2 regions of the Lentzea sp. NPDC036949 genome follow, and region 2 is predicted to be linked to the other one. Evidence: predicted binding sites of a transcription regulator. Region 2 holds the regulator's gene; the other holds the start of a gene.
What was found. Region 2 encodes HspR, which represses chaperone genes until heat shock. Its sites were predicted from a motif close to ANNTTGAGTNNNNNNNACTCAANNT; they were not measured.
Positions count from the first base shown of each region.

Region 1: a site for HspR is predicted at 2,609-2,633, ahead of lon (endopeptidase La). Genes of this name have one in related genera too.

Region 1 is NZ_JBVJRA010000003.1:234,613-241,498, forward strand. Features, by position in the region: gene ACZ7CD_RS10615 (AMIN-like domain-containing (lipo)protein) at 1-181, shown strand, start outside; gene lon (endopeptidase La) at 242-2,593, opposite strand; gene ACZ7CD_RS10625 (SAM-dependent methyltransferase) at 2,756-3,553, shown strand; gene srmL (PheS-related mystery ligase SrmL) at 3,526-4,554, opposite strand; gene ACZ7CD_RS10635 (patatin) at 4,688-6,568, opposite strand; gene ACZ7CD_RS10640 (CatB-related O-acetyltransferase) at 6,610-6,886, opposite strand, start outside.
Region 2 is NZ_JBVJRA010000001.1:613,041-619,926, forward strand. Features, by position in the region: gene ACZ7CD_RS03175 (serine hydroxymethyltransferase) at 34-1,251, opposite strand; ZMP/ZTP riboswitch at 1,266-1,350, opposite strand; gene ACZ7CD_RS03180 (FAD-binding oxidoreductase) at 1,357-2,460, opposite strand; gene ACZ7CD_RS03185 (pyridoxamine 5'-phosphate oxidase family protein) at 2,917-3,387, shown strand; gene ACZ7CD_RS03190 (TetR/AcrR family transcriptional regulator) at 3,392-3,958, opposite strand; gene ACZ7CD_RS03195 (SDR family oxidoreductase) at 4,042-4,938, shown strand; gene ACZ7CD_RS03200 (heat shock protein transcriptional repressor HspR) at 4,940-5,368, opposite strand; gene dnaJ (molecular chaperone DnaJ) at 5,375-6,541, opposite strand; gene grpE (nucleotide exchange factor GrpE) at 6,559-6,886, opposite strand, start outside.

The DNA of each region.
Region 1 (6,886 bases), on a different contig from region 2:
GACCTACACCGGGTCGCGCAACTTCCCGACGCCCGGTCTGGAGAACGTCCGCGGGGTCGCGCTCACCTGCGACTTCGAGGCCACGCTGGGCATCGCCGTCGGGTACGGCGACGCCGCGTCGTGGCACCGGGTGTTCACGCTGACGGGTCCGAACCGGCTCGTCATCGACATCGGTCACTGAAAAGCCCCGTGGGGGCAGCAGTCGCCGCTGCTGCCCCCACGGGGGGTCTACCGGAGACCGTTACGCCGCAACGGTCTCCTGGGCCGTCTCCGCCGACAGCGCGTGCCGCAGCACCTCGGACACGTCCGAGACGAAGTGCACGGTCAGCTGCTCGCGCACCGACTCCGGCACGTCGTCCAGGTCCGGCTCGTTGCGCTGGGGCAGCAGCACGGTCGTGATGCCGGCGCGGTGGGCGGCGAGCAGCTTCTGCTTCACGCCGCCGATCGGCAGCACCCGGCCGGTCAGCGAGATCTCACCGGTCATCGCCACGTCCGAGCGCACCGGGCGGCCGGACAGCAGCGAGGCCAGCGCCGTCGTCATCGTCACGCCCGCGGACGGCCCGTCCTTCGGCACCGCACCCGCCGGGACGTGGATGTGCACACCCCGGTCGGCCAGCGCCGCGGCCTTGTCGTCGTGCGAACGCAGGTAGGACAACGCGATCTGCGCCGACTCCTTCATCACGTCGCCGAGCTGGCCGGTGAGCGTGACGCCGGTCGACCCGGTGTCCTTCGGGGCCAGCGAGGCCTCGATGAACAGCACGTCACCGCCGACGCCCGTGACGGCCAGACCCGTTGCCACACCGGGCACCGAGGTCCGCTCCGCCGACTCGGGCGTGTTCTTCGGGCTGCCCAGGTACGACTTGAGCGACGGCCGGTCGACCTCGATCGGCAGCTCCCGCTCACCCAGCGCGACCTTCGCGGTCACCTTGCGCAGAATCCGCGCGAGGGACCGTTCCAGCTGCCGCACACCGGCTTCCCGCGTGTACTCGCTCGCGAGCTGGTGCAGGGCGGCTTCGTCGATCGCGACGTCCTGCGCCGTGAGACCGGCCCGGTCGAGCTGGCGCGGCAGCAGGTGGTCGCGGGCGATCGTGACCTTCTCGTCCTCGGTGTAGCCGTCGAGCTGCACGAGCTCCATGCGGTCGAGCAGCGGCGCCGGGATCGACTCCAGCACGTTCGCGGTCGCGAGGAACACCACGTCCGAGAGGTCGAGCTCGACCTCCAGGTAGTGGTCGCGGAACGTGTGGTTCTGCGCCGGGTCCAGCACCTCCAGCAACGCCGCCGTCGGGTCGCCGCGGTAGTCGGAGCCGACCTTGTCGATCTCGTCGAGCAGCACGACCGGGTTCATCGAACCGGCCTCGCTGATCGCGCGGACGATCCGGCCCGGCAACGCGCCGACGTATGTGCGGCGGTGACCGCGGATCTCGGCCTCGTCGCGCACGCCGCCCAGTGCGACCCGCACGAACTTCCGCCCCATGGCGCGCGCCACGGACTCGCCCAGCGACGTCTTGCCGACACCGGGGGGACCGACGAGCGCGAGCACCGCACCGGAACGACGACCGCCCACGACACCAAGACCGCGGTCGGCCCGGCGCTTGCGCACGGCCAGGTACTCGGTGATGCGCTGCTTCACGTCGTCCAGACCCGCGTGATCGGCGTCGAGCACCTCACGCGCGGCCTTGATGTCGTACGAGTCCTCGGTTCGCTCGTTCCACGGCAGTTCGAGGACGGTGTCGAGCCACGTCCGGATCCAGCCCACCTCCGGCGACTGCTCCGAGGTGCGCTCCATCTTCTCGACCTCGGCGAGCGCCGCCTTCTCGACCTTCTCCGGCAGGCTCGCGGCCTCGACGCGGGCCCGGTAGTCGGCCTCCTCGGACGCCGGCTTGCCGTCGAGCTCGGCCAGCTCCTTGCGGATCGCGGCCATCTGCTGGCGCAGCAGGAACTCCCGCTGCTGCTTCTCGACGCCTTCCTTGACGTCCTTCGCGATCGTTTCGTTGACGTCGAGCTCGGTCAGGTGCGCCTGTCCCCACTCGACCAGCTTCTCCAGCCGCGCGGTGACGTCGCTCGTCTCCAGCAGCCAGATCTTCTGCTTCTCGTCGAGGTAGGGCGCGTAGCCGGCGAGGTCGGCGAGCGCGGACGGGTCGGTGATCTGCTGCACCGAGTCGACCATCTGCCACGCACCCCGCGTCTGCAGGACGTTCGTGACGATGGCCCGGTACTCGCGGGCCAGCTCCCGCGTCCGGTCGGTGACCGGCGACTCGTCGGTGACGGTCGCGTTCACCCACAGCGCCGCACCCGGCCCCGTGGTCCCCGTCCCGATCCGCACGCGCTTGGTACCGCGCACGACCGCCGCGCGCTCACCGCCCGGCAGGCGTCCCACCTGCTCGATCTCGGCCAGTGTGCCGACCGCCGCGTACTTCCCGTCCAGCCGTGGTACCAGCAGAACCTGGTGGTTCGCCGCCGTCGTGGCGGCGTCCACGGCGGCACGGGCCTCCGCGCTGGCGTCCGCACCGGAGATGCGGATCGGCACCACCATGCCGGGCAGCACCACAACGTCGTCCAGCGGCAGCACCGGCAGGGCCAACGTCTCGCCCATCTCCATCACCCTCCAAAGTTGAGTCTGTACCGCTCAACCAACTTCAGCGGGGTGGTGTTCCCCCGGTCCGTTCGCTGTGAGCGAGCGGGGAAGCGGGTGACACGGCGGGCGACCGGGCGTGTGGCGGTGGACACCCGTGCGGCGATTAGCGAGGATCTTCGCGTGAAGGAAGAGCTGAAGTGGGTCCCGTCCACGGTCGACGTCACGCGTCCGAGCGTCGCGCGGATGTACGACTACTACCTGGGCGGCTCGCACAACTTCGAAGCCGACCGCGCCGCCGCCAAGCAGGTGGAGAAGATCTTCCCCGGCATCGCCCACAGCGCGGGGGCCAACCGCTCGTTCCTGCGCAGGGCCGTGCGCCACCTGGTCGCGGAGGGCGTCGACCAGTTCCTCGACCTGGGCTCCGGCATCCCGACCGTGGGCAACGTCCACGAGATCGCCCAGCAGGACAACCCGTCGGCACGCGTGGTCTACGTGGACTTCGAGCCCGTCGCCGTGGCCCACAGCACCGCGCTGCTCGCCGACAACCCGCACGCCACGGCGTTGCAGGCCGACCTGCGCGCGCCCGCGAAGGTGCTGCACGCCGCCCGCGACGTCCTCGACTTCGACCGGCCGGTCGCGGTGCTGATCATCGCGGCCCTGCACTTCGTGCCCGACTCCGACGACCCGTACGGCGCCGCCGCCGAGTACATGGCCGCGTTCCCCTCCGGCTCGTACCTGGCGATCACGCACGCCACCCACGACGGCCTCTCGCCGCAGGAACAGGAGGAGGCCGCGCAGGTCATGGCGGTGTACCGCAGCACCGACAACGCGATCAGCGTCCGCTCGCACGCCGAGGTCGTCCGCTTCTTCGACGGCATGGACGTGCTGGAGCCGGGCGTCGTCCCGGTGAACGAGTGGCGCCCGGACTCCTACGAGGACCGCATCAGCATCTACGGCGCGGTCGCCCGCAAGCGCTGAAGCAGCCGGTCCCTCAGCTCGTTCGTCTCGCGGTCGGTGAGGGTGCGCTCCGGCGCCCTCATCGTCACGCGGATGAGCACGTTCTTCTGCCCCAGCTGGGCACCGAGGCGCTCCCGGACGTGCGCGGGCAGCTCCTCGGCCGGTGTCTCGCTGAGAACCGCGATCTCCTCGACCAGGTCCTGCGGGTCCAGCGCGCGAATCCGGTCACCGAGCGTCTCGGCGTCCTCGTGCCCGTCGGCCACGATCGAGATGTCCCTGGTCGCGGCCGGGTGCCGGGAGATCGGGCGGTACTCGGCCAGGTCCCGCATCTGCTCCGCGATGCGCGCGTCCCCGTTGCGCAGCAGGCGGATGTCGGGAACGCCCTTGCGCAGCATCACCAACCGGTCGAGGCCCAGCCCCATCGCAAGCCCGTGCGGGTGGTCCTTGAGGACGTGCCGCGCCGCGTACCCGCACTCGCCGATCTCCACCCACTGGCCGTCGTGCCACACGTCGATCTGCTTGCCGTGCGTGGTGTACGGGTGTTCGGCGTCGATCGTGCGGTAGCGCTTGCCGGGGAGAACTGTGCTCACGACCACGTGGATCAGTTCTTCGAGCGGTTCGGCTCCGTGCGTTATGCGCCAGAGGTCGAGCTGGTGCGGTGTGCCCGTGTGCAGCCTGTCGACCGTGTCACGGCGGTAGACCAGACCGGGGCACAGGAGCGTGACGTCGGGCCGCGCGTCCTTGAGAGCGGGCGGGATCATCGCCGTCGTGTGGCTGCGCAACATGCACGTCTCGCTGACGTACCTCGTGTAGCGGGCATCGCGCGTGATGGCGTCGGCGGGATAGCCGAGGTGCTCGTAGTTGTGCTCCACCGGTACGAGCGGATGGTGGCGCACTTCTCTCGTGTCCGGCAACGCTGCCTTGAGGTCGGCGATCAGCAGTTGCATCGCGTGCGGGCCCTGGGCGGGATCGGTGAGGTCGCGGACCTTCAGGGCGCGCACGAGTTCATCGGTGCGGTACATGGGTTCTTCCCGTTCTCGGCGTGGGGTGCTGGTGCGAGGTCCCCCGACCGACGGGAAGGTGGTTCAGGCGCGCGCCACCGCCGCGGGTCGGGGGTGGCTGAATCGGCGCGTCATGTCCACGAGGGTAGCGCGCTCACTCGGGCGGTGTCAGCCGCAGATCCGGGTCCACCGGCGGTACCCCGTCGAACGGACCGCCCTCCGCGAGCCGGCCCACGTCGTCCAGCGCGACCTCGATCGCGTCGCGGTACGGGTCGCCGTCCGCCGGTGGGGTGCGGAACCACTCGTGCAGCGCCTCGGGGATCTCGAACCGGGCGAGCACGGCGTCGTAGAGCGCCTCGCGGTCCTCGGCCTGCACGCCGAGCTCCTGGTACTCGCGCAACGCCATGCGCAGCCGGATCCAGCGGTAGCGGTCGGTGTTCTGCTGCTGCGTGAACCGCTCGCGCAGCAGATCGCCGGCCTTCTGCCCGCGCAACGCCAGCGTGCGGATGGTCTCGGGCGTCATGAACAGGTTCGTGCCGCCCTCGTCCTCCGCCTGGCGCACGTGCGCGATGCGGCCGCGGTAGCCGGGCAGCGCCGACTGCATCGTGTCCCGCCAGTCGAGGAACGTGTCCAGGATGGACATCAGGAATCCCGGCATCGACGTGAGCTGCCGGTAGGGCGTCCCGCTGTCCGACGCGTCCTGCTCGGGCAGCCACACCTCAGCCGTGTCGCCGTCGGGGTAGGACTGCAGGCTCAGCCCGAACGTGGGCCACCGCGGCAGCAGCGCGTCGAAGAAGTGGATCGGGAAGTTGCTGGTGATCCCGCCGTCGGAGAACCAGTGCACCTTCCCGCCGCGGCACAGCGGCACCGCCGCGATCAGGCCGGGGAACGACAGGCTCATCCGCACCGCCACCACCACCGGCAACCGCTCCCGGCCCGGCAGCTGCCGCAACGGCATGTGCTCGTGCAGCGGGCACCGGCCGTCCGCCGGTACGCCGTCCAGCTGCTCCACGACCCGTCGCGGCAGCACGTACCCCAGGCACTCCTCGCAGTACTGCCACTCCTCGCTGAGCGGCAACCGGTACGGCCGCCCCTCGGACAGGTCGGTGGTCATCAGCACGAGGTTGACCTCGCCCAGATCCCCGAACGTCAACGCGCGTTCGGTGCCCGCGAGCTCGTCGAGCCGGTCCGCCAGCCAGTCCGCGAGCGGCGGCACCCCGGTCGACTTCGGCACCCCCGCCAACCGGTCGAGCCACGACGGCCGGAAGTCACCCGTGCCCGGCACGAGTCCGAAGTGGACGGCGCGCGCGTTGTTCTTCATGTACCGCTGCATCGCATACGCGTACGTGGCGATCAACGCGCTGACCATCGCCAGCGTCAACACCAGCCACACCAGCAACACGACCGCCGCCGTGCCGTAGTGCCGGGCGAACACCATGCCGAGCACCAGCGGCACCGCCATGAACACCCATGCCTGCCAAGGCAAGCTGTTCCGCAACGGCCACAACACCAACGGCACACATGCCACCGCCACGACCGTGAGCGCTATCGCGAGCCACGGCAGGTACTCCCGCGGCGCCAGCCACGCCGACCACAGCACCGGCCCGGTCAGCCACAGCAGCGCCATCAGCCCGAGCACGGCCTTCGCCCGCAACCCGACCGCGCCGAGCAACGCGAAGAACAGGCACGACACCGCACTGCGCCCGGTCGTCGCCCGCTGCTGCATGGTGGCGACGACGATCCGGTACAGCGCGCGCGTCTTGGCGTTCGGCTGGAACAGCTGCGCCAGCCGCCACCGGTCCGCCCCGGTGCCGCCGGCGAACCAGTCGACCAGCCCCGCGAGCTTCTCGAACCCGCCGCTGCCGCGCCCCTTCTCGGCGGCGGCGGCGAACGCCGCGGCGATCGCCCCCGCCGACGCGCCGCCGATCTGCCGGAACTCGTAGTGGCGTGCCAGCGACGCGACAGCCAGCGGGTACACGACTCCGCTGGTCGTGCCGCCGCGCATCGTCAGGTCGCAGTAGCGGTCGTACTCCATGTGCCCATGGTCGCGCGATCACCACGGTCCGTCAGCGATGTTCACTCAGACGCCACCGAACCGGTCCCGTCCCGTGCTGCCGGCGGGTCCTGCAAGCCTTCCGCCGCCGCGACCGCGGCCAGCTCGGCCGGTGTCCCCGCCATGATCACCCGCACGTGCTCCGTCACCTTCTCCACGGGCCACTCCCACCACGCGACCCGTTGCAGCACGGCGACCTCCTCGTCGCTGTACCGCGTCCGCAGCAGCCGGGCCGGGTTGCCGCCGACGATCCCGTACGCGGGCACGTCCCCGACCACCACCGACCCGGCGGCCACGATC
Region 2 (6,886 bases):
ACGAAAGGTCCCCGCGTGCACTTACGGCGGGGGTTAGAGGGAGGTGAGCAGGTCCTCGACCTCGGTGGCGATGCGTGCGAGTGCGGGCTCGTCAGCGACGGCGGTGGTGGCCCGGTCGATCCAGTCGGCGATCTGCGGCATGTGGGACGGGCGGAGGCCGCGGGTGGTGATGGCGGGGGTGCCGAGCCGGATGCCGGACGGGTCGAACGGCGTGCGGGAGTCGTACGGCACCGCGTTGTAGTTCAGCTCGATGCCCGCCCGGTCCAGTGCCCGCGCGGCGGGCTTGCCGCCGATGCCCCTGGACGTCAGGTCGATCAGGATCAGGTGGTTGTCGGTGCCACCGGAGACCAGGTCGAAGCCCCGCTCCAGCAACGCGGCCGCGAGCGCCCGCGCGTTGGCCACGACGGTGTGCGCGTACTCGCGGAACGCCGGCTGCGCCGCCTCGTGCAGGGCCACGGCGATGGCGGCGGTCGTGTGGTTGTGCGGGCCACCCTGCAGGCCGGGGAAGACAGCGCGGTCGACGGCCCTGGCGTGCTCGGCGTCGCTGAGGATCATGGCGCCACGCGGGCCGCGGAGCGTCTTGTGCGTGGTCGTGGTGATCACCGGGGCGTGGCCGACCGGGGACGGGTGGGCGCCGCCCGCGACGAGACCGGCGATGTGCGCGATGTCGGCGACCAGGACGGCGTCGACCTCGGCGGCGATGGCGGCGAACGCCGGGAAGTCGATCGTGCGCGGGATGGCCGTGCCACCGCAGAAGATCACCTTCGGACGTTCGGCGAGCGCGAGGGAGCGGACCTGGTCCAGGTCGACGACGCCGGTGTCCTTGCGCACGTCGTACTGCACCGCGTGGAACCACCTGCCGGTCGCGGACACGTTCCAGCCGTGGGTCAGGTGGCCGCCCATCGGCAGCGACATGCCCATCACCGTGTCGCCCGGCGACAGGAACGCGAGGTACACCGCGAGGTTCGCGGGCGCGCCGGACAGCGGCTGGACGTTGGCGTGGTCCACGCCGAACAGGGCCTTCGCGCGGTCGATCGCGAGCTGTTCGACCTGGTCGACGACCTGCTGGCCCTCGTAGTACCGCTTGCCGGGGTACCCCTCGGAGTACTTGTTCGTCAGCACCGAGCCCGTTGCCTCAAGCACGGCGGCGGACACGTCGTTCTCCGACGCGATCATGCGCAGCCTGCGGGACTGGCGGGCGGACTCGGCCTCGATCAGTGCGGCGATCTCGGGATCGACCTGGGAGAGCACGGCTCAGCTCCACACCGGTGCACCCAGGCGTTCGGTGCGCTCGGCAGTCGCTTCCCGGTGGTCGGTTCCACCCTCGGCACGCCAGTCGCTTTCGACGTGCCGAGCCTAGTCCAGCGTGAACGGGTCGTACTTGATCCGGTCGAGCGGAGTTCCCGCGACCAGCATGCGGGACACCGTCGACCTGATCATCGCCGGGCTGCCGCAGACCAGGACGTCGCGTTCCTCCCACGCGCCGTAGCGGGTGACCACGTCGGCCAGGGTGCCCTGCTCGACACCGCGGACGCCGGGGTCCGACTCCAGCACCGGCACGACCGTGAGCCACGGGTTCGTGGTCGCGATGCGCTGCAGGTTGTCCAGGTCGTAGAGGTCCTCGCGGGTGCGGCCGCCGTAGAACAGGTGCACGCGCGGGTTGTCGCCCCACTGCGCCATCTCGTCGATGATCGCGTGCATCGGCGCGACGCCCGTGCCACCGGCCACCATCAGGATGTCCGACCCGGACGTGCGGTCGACCGAGAGGCGTCCCATCGGCGGACCGATGCGCCACGTGTCGCCGGCCTGTGTGTGGCCGACCACCGAGCGCGACACCCAGCCGCCGTCGACGGACCGGATGTGGAACTCGATGATGCCGTCCTCGCGCGGCGCGTTCGCCGGCGTGTAGTAGCGCCACAGCCGCTTGCGCTGCGGCGTCTCGACGGACACGTACTGCCCGGCGCGGTAGTTGACCGGGTGGTCGGGCTGCAGCCGCACGACCGCCAGGTCCCACGACACGCGCTGGTGCTCCAGCACCGTCGCGTGCCAGTACGCGGGCCCGTTGTCGGCGTCGGCCGCCTCCTGCATCGCGCGGGCCATCAGCGTGTACGCCTCGGCCCAGGCCATCTCGACCTTCGGCGTCCAGGCGGCACCGGCGAACTTCTTCACCGCCGACAGCAGTGCCGTGCCGACCGCCTCGTAGTGGACGTTGATGACACCGAACTTGCGGTGGTCGCGGCCCAGCTGGCGGAGGAAGGGGATCAGGTCGTCCGGGCGGTCGACCATCTGCACCACGTGCACCAGGGCGCGCAGCAGACGGCTCCGCTGCACCTCCATGTTGGCGGGGAACATCTCGCGTGTGGCGGGCGAGAGCGAGAAGAGCATCCCGTAGAAGAACTTCGCCACTTCTTCGGAATGCGGCTCCACCACCGCGAAGCTCTCCCGGATCATCCGCACCATCGCGGTGACGCCAGGCGGGGGTTCACGGTGTGGCGGGGTAGGGATGGGGCTCAGCACAGCGTTCGCAGTCATGGTCCGCGCGCAGTCTCCACGTTCTTCGTCCTGGCACCGGTGAGGCGCCGTGCTCGTCAAACATCCGTCCCCCGACGGGGTGGACACTAACCTCTGTTCTGGCCTTCCGACTCCTTGATGCCACCTTCGAGCGAAGCATGACTACGGTACGCAACTGCTTGTTACCGCAACAGTGTGAATCTGAGGGTCCCTCCGTACCGAGTTGCGCGCTTGCGTGCAACGGTGTGGCGCGTGTCCTTGCCTGAATTGACTGGAACCACCTCACCCAACCGTGTCGAACATCCCGGCTCCCGCGGCGAGCACTTCCTCCAATGTGCCCTGGAGACCTCCGATCGCGCCACACGCTTCTACTCGGACCAGGTACTGGACCACCTCAACCCCGCGATGGCCGAGTTCGTCGGCCGGATGGAGATGGCGTTCATCTCGACCTCCGACGCCGACGGCGAATGCGACTCGACGCTGCGCGCCGGACCCGCGGGCTTCATCCGGGTGGTCGACCCGAGGACCGTCGCGTACCCCGAGTACCGCGGCAACGGCGTCATGGCCTCGCTCGGCAACATCATGGAGAACCCGCACGTCGGCATGCTGATGGTGGACTTCACCGAGGACCTGATCGGCCTGCACGTCAACGGCAGGGCCCGCATCGCGCCGCGCGAGGAGTTCCCCACCGAGGACCGCAAGGTGGAGCGCTGGGTCGTCGTGCAGGTGCAGGAGGCCTACGTCCACTGCCGCAAGCACATCCCCCGCATGGTGCCGGTGGACCGCATCCGCGACTGGGGCACCGACGACGCGAAGCGCAAGGGCGGCGACTACTTCGGGGTGAAGGCCGGCAAGGGGTCTGGCGAGGAGTCGTGAGCGGCTAGCCGAGCGTCGCGGCCGCGGTCCGCACCTCGGCGACCGACCGCCGGACGACGTCGGACCAGTCTCCGGTGGTCGTCACCCACGTGCCGTACGCGCGTTCGAAGGCGAGCACGCCGAGCTCGGCGGCCACCGCTGCCGCCAGCTCGGCGACGCCGCGGCGTTCGAGCGCGTCCTTCATGGCCACGCCGAACCCGACCATCTTCAGCGCCGACCGCTCGCGCAGTTCCAGGTGGTCCTCGATCACCGCCTGCCGCTGCGGGCCGTGCGCCCGGTGCTCGTCGGTGAACCAGGTGCCGACCGCGACCAGCGCCGCCTCGACCGCGGCCAGCGGTTCCGCCTGCTCCGGCGCGCCGGCGATGCCGGTGGTGAGCACCTCGGCGAGCTGGTCCTGACCGCCGAACAGCACCTCGCGCTTGTCCCGGAAGTGCCGGAAGAACGTGCTCTTGGTGAGCCCGGCGCGTTCGGCGATCTGCGCGACCGCGGTGTTGTCGTACCCCTGCTCGCCGAACAGGTCGAGTGCGGCGCGCACCAACCGCTCCCGCGCGTCCGGCTCCCATCGACCCATGACCCCATCCTAAGTGATGCGACTAAGTCCCATCACTCTGCTACTGTTGATGAGACCAAGTCCCATCACCTTGAGGAAGTGCGATGAAGGTTTTCGTCACGGGCGCCAGCGGTCACGTCGGTTCGGCGCTGGTCCCGGAGCTGCTGGGAGCCGGGCACGAGGTCGTCGGCCTGGCCCGGTCCGACATGTCCGCCGCCAGGCTGGAGGCCTGGGGCGCCCGGGTCCGGCGCGGTGACCTCGACGACCTGGACGGGCTGCGCAAGGCCGCCGCCGAGGCGGACGCGGTGGTCCACCTGGCGTTCAAGCACGAGGAGATGTTCGCCGGCGACTACGCGGGTGCCGCCGGAGCTGACCTGGCGGTGGTCAAGGCGTTCCTCGACGAGCTCTCCGGCACCGGCAAGGCCCTGATCGGCACCAGCGGCACGCTGTCGTACGCCGACCTGGGCCGCACCGCGACGGAGGAGGACCGGGTCACCGACACCGACAGCCGCGGTGCCGCCCGCAACGCGATCGTCGACGCCGCGGACGTGCGCGGTTCGGTGGTCGTGCTGCCGCCCACCGTGCACAGCCCGCTCGACACGGCCGGGTTCATCCCGATCCTGGTCAGGACCGCGCGGGAGAAGGGCGTGTCCGGCTACCCCGGTGACGGCACGAACCGCTGGTCCGCGGCGCACACCCTGGACGCGGCGCGGCTGTACCGGCTGGCGGTGGAGGCGGCGCCTACGGGCGCGGTGCTGCACGCGGTGGCCGAGGAGGCCGTGCCGATGCGCACCATCGCCGAGGCGATCGGGCGCAAGCTCGGCCTGCCGGTCGAGAGCATTCCCGCGGAACGAGCGCAGGAGCACTTCGGGCCGTTGGCGTTCATGGTGACGCGGGACGCACCGACGTCCAGCGCGCGCACGAGGACGCTGCTGGGGTGGGAACCGCAGGAACCCGGCCTCCTGGCGGACCTGGAGACCGGGTTCTACTTCGAGCGGTGAGCTACTTGCGCGGCTTGGGCTTCCACACCACGAGCGCCGTCTCCTGCCGCACCGGGACCAGGTCCCTGCGGTAGGAGGCGTGCACCGCGGCCGCCGCGGAGTCGGCGGCGGCCAGTGCCTGGGCCAGCTCCTGGGACAGCTCGGTCACGCGGGCGCGCAGGGCGTCGACCTGGTGCTCCAGGTCGATGATGCGCTTGATGCCGGCGAGGTTCACGCCCTCCTCCTGGGAGAGGCGCTGGACCTCGCGCAGCAGCACGATGTCGCGCATCGAGTAGCGGCGGCCGCCGCCGGAGGTGCGGCCCGGCGACACGAGGCCCATCCGGTCGTAGGACCGCAGGGTCTGCGCGTGCAGGCCGGAGAGCTGTGCTGCCACCGAGATGACGAAGAACGGCGTGTCCTCGTCGGTCCCCGGCGGGAACGGAAAACTCACCGGAACTCACCGCCCTTCCAGCAGCGCGTTCAGCTCACCTCGCGGGTCGTGCTCCTTGGTCACGTCCGCGTACGCCTCCAGGGCCGTGCGCGCCTCGGAGGACAGGTTGTTCGGGACGGCGACCTCCAGCGTGATCAGCAGATCGCCCTGGCTGCCGTCCTTGCGGGTGATGCCCTTGCCGCGCGCCCTCAGCACGCGCCCGGAAGCGGTGCCGGCCGGCACCTTCAAGGTCACCTTGCCGTCCAGCGTCGGCACGGTCAACGTCGTGCCCAGCGCCAGCTCGGGGAACGTCATCGGCGCGGTCAGCGTCAGGTCGTTGCCCTGGCGGCCGAACACGCTGTGCGGGTTGACGTGCACGCGGACGAACAGGTCGCCCGACGGTCCGCCGTTGCGCCCCGGTTCGCCCTGCCCCGCCAGGCGGATCCGCTGGCCGTCGTCGACCCCCGAGGGGATTCGGACGGTCAGCGTGCGGGTGCGGGTGCTGACGCCGTCGCCACCGCACTCGACGCACGGGTCGTCGATGATCCGGCCGGTGCCGCGGCAGTCGCGGCACGGCTCGCTGAACGCGAACGCGCCCTGCGACCGCGTGACCAGGCCGGAACCCGAGCAGGTCGCGCAGGTGTGCGGCGTCGTGCCCGGCTTGGCGCCGGAGCCGCCGCAGGTCGTGCACGCGGCCGGTGAGGACAGCCGCAGTGGCACCTGCGCGCCCCTCACCGCCTCGGTGAAGTCGAGCCGGACGTCGGTCTCGACGTCCTCGCCGCGACGGGGACGCGTGGCCGAGGCCGCACCGCCGCCACCGCGCCGGTTGAACAGGCCGCCGAGCAGGTCGCCCAGGCCACCGCCACCGCCACCGGTGCCCTGCGCTGCCCGACCGAACAGGTCGTTGACGTCGAAGCCGCCGGCACCGCCGAAGCCGCCGGGGAAGCCCCCTCCGCCCGCGAACAGGCGACGAGCCTCGTCGTACTGCTTGCGCTTCGCCGCGTCGGACAGCACCCCGTAGGCCTCGGAGACGGCCTTGAAGCGGGCCTCCGCCTTGGCGTCGCCGGGGTTGGCGTCGGGGTGCAGCTCACGGGCGAGCTTGCGGTACGACTTCTTGATCTCGTCCGCCGAGGCGTCGGAGGAGACGCCCAGTTCGCGGTAGAAGTCCTTCTCGATCCAGTCCCTAGCACTCACCGGACGTCTCCCTCCCTTCAGCTCTCTTCAGCGGGTGCTGCCGGCTCGTGGTCCGTCACGGCGACGAGCGCCGGGCGGACGAGCTTCTCGCCGAACCGGTAGCCGCGCCGCAGCACGGCGGTGACGGTCGGGCCCTCGACGTCCGGGGACGTGCTGTGCTGCACGGCCTCGTGCACCGACGGGTCGAACGCCTCGCCCTCGTGCGCGAACGGCTCCAGGCCGGTCTTCTGCAGCGTGGACACGAGCTTGTCCGCCACCGCCTTGAACGCGCCGGTCAGGTCGCCGTGAGCGGCGGCCCGTTCGACGTCGTCCAGCAGCGGCAGGAGCTCGGCGGCCACGGACGCC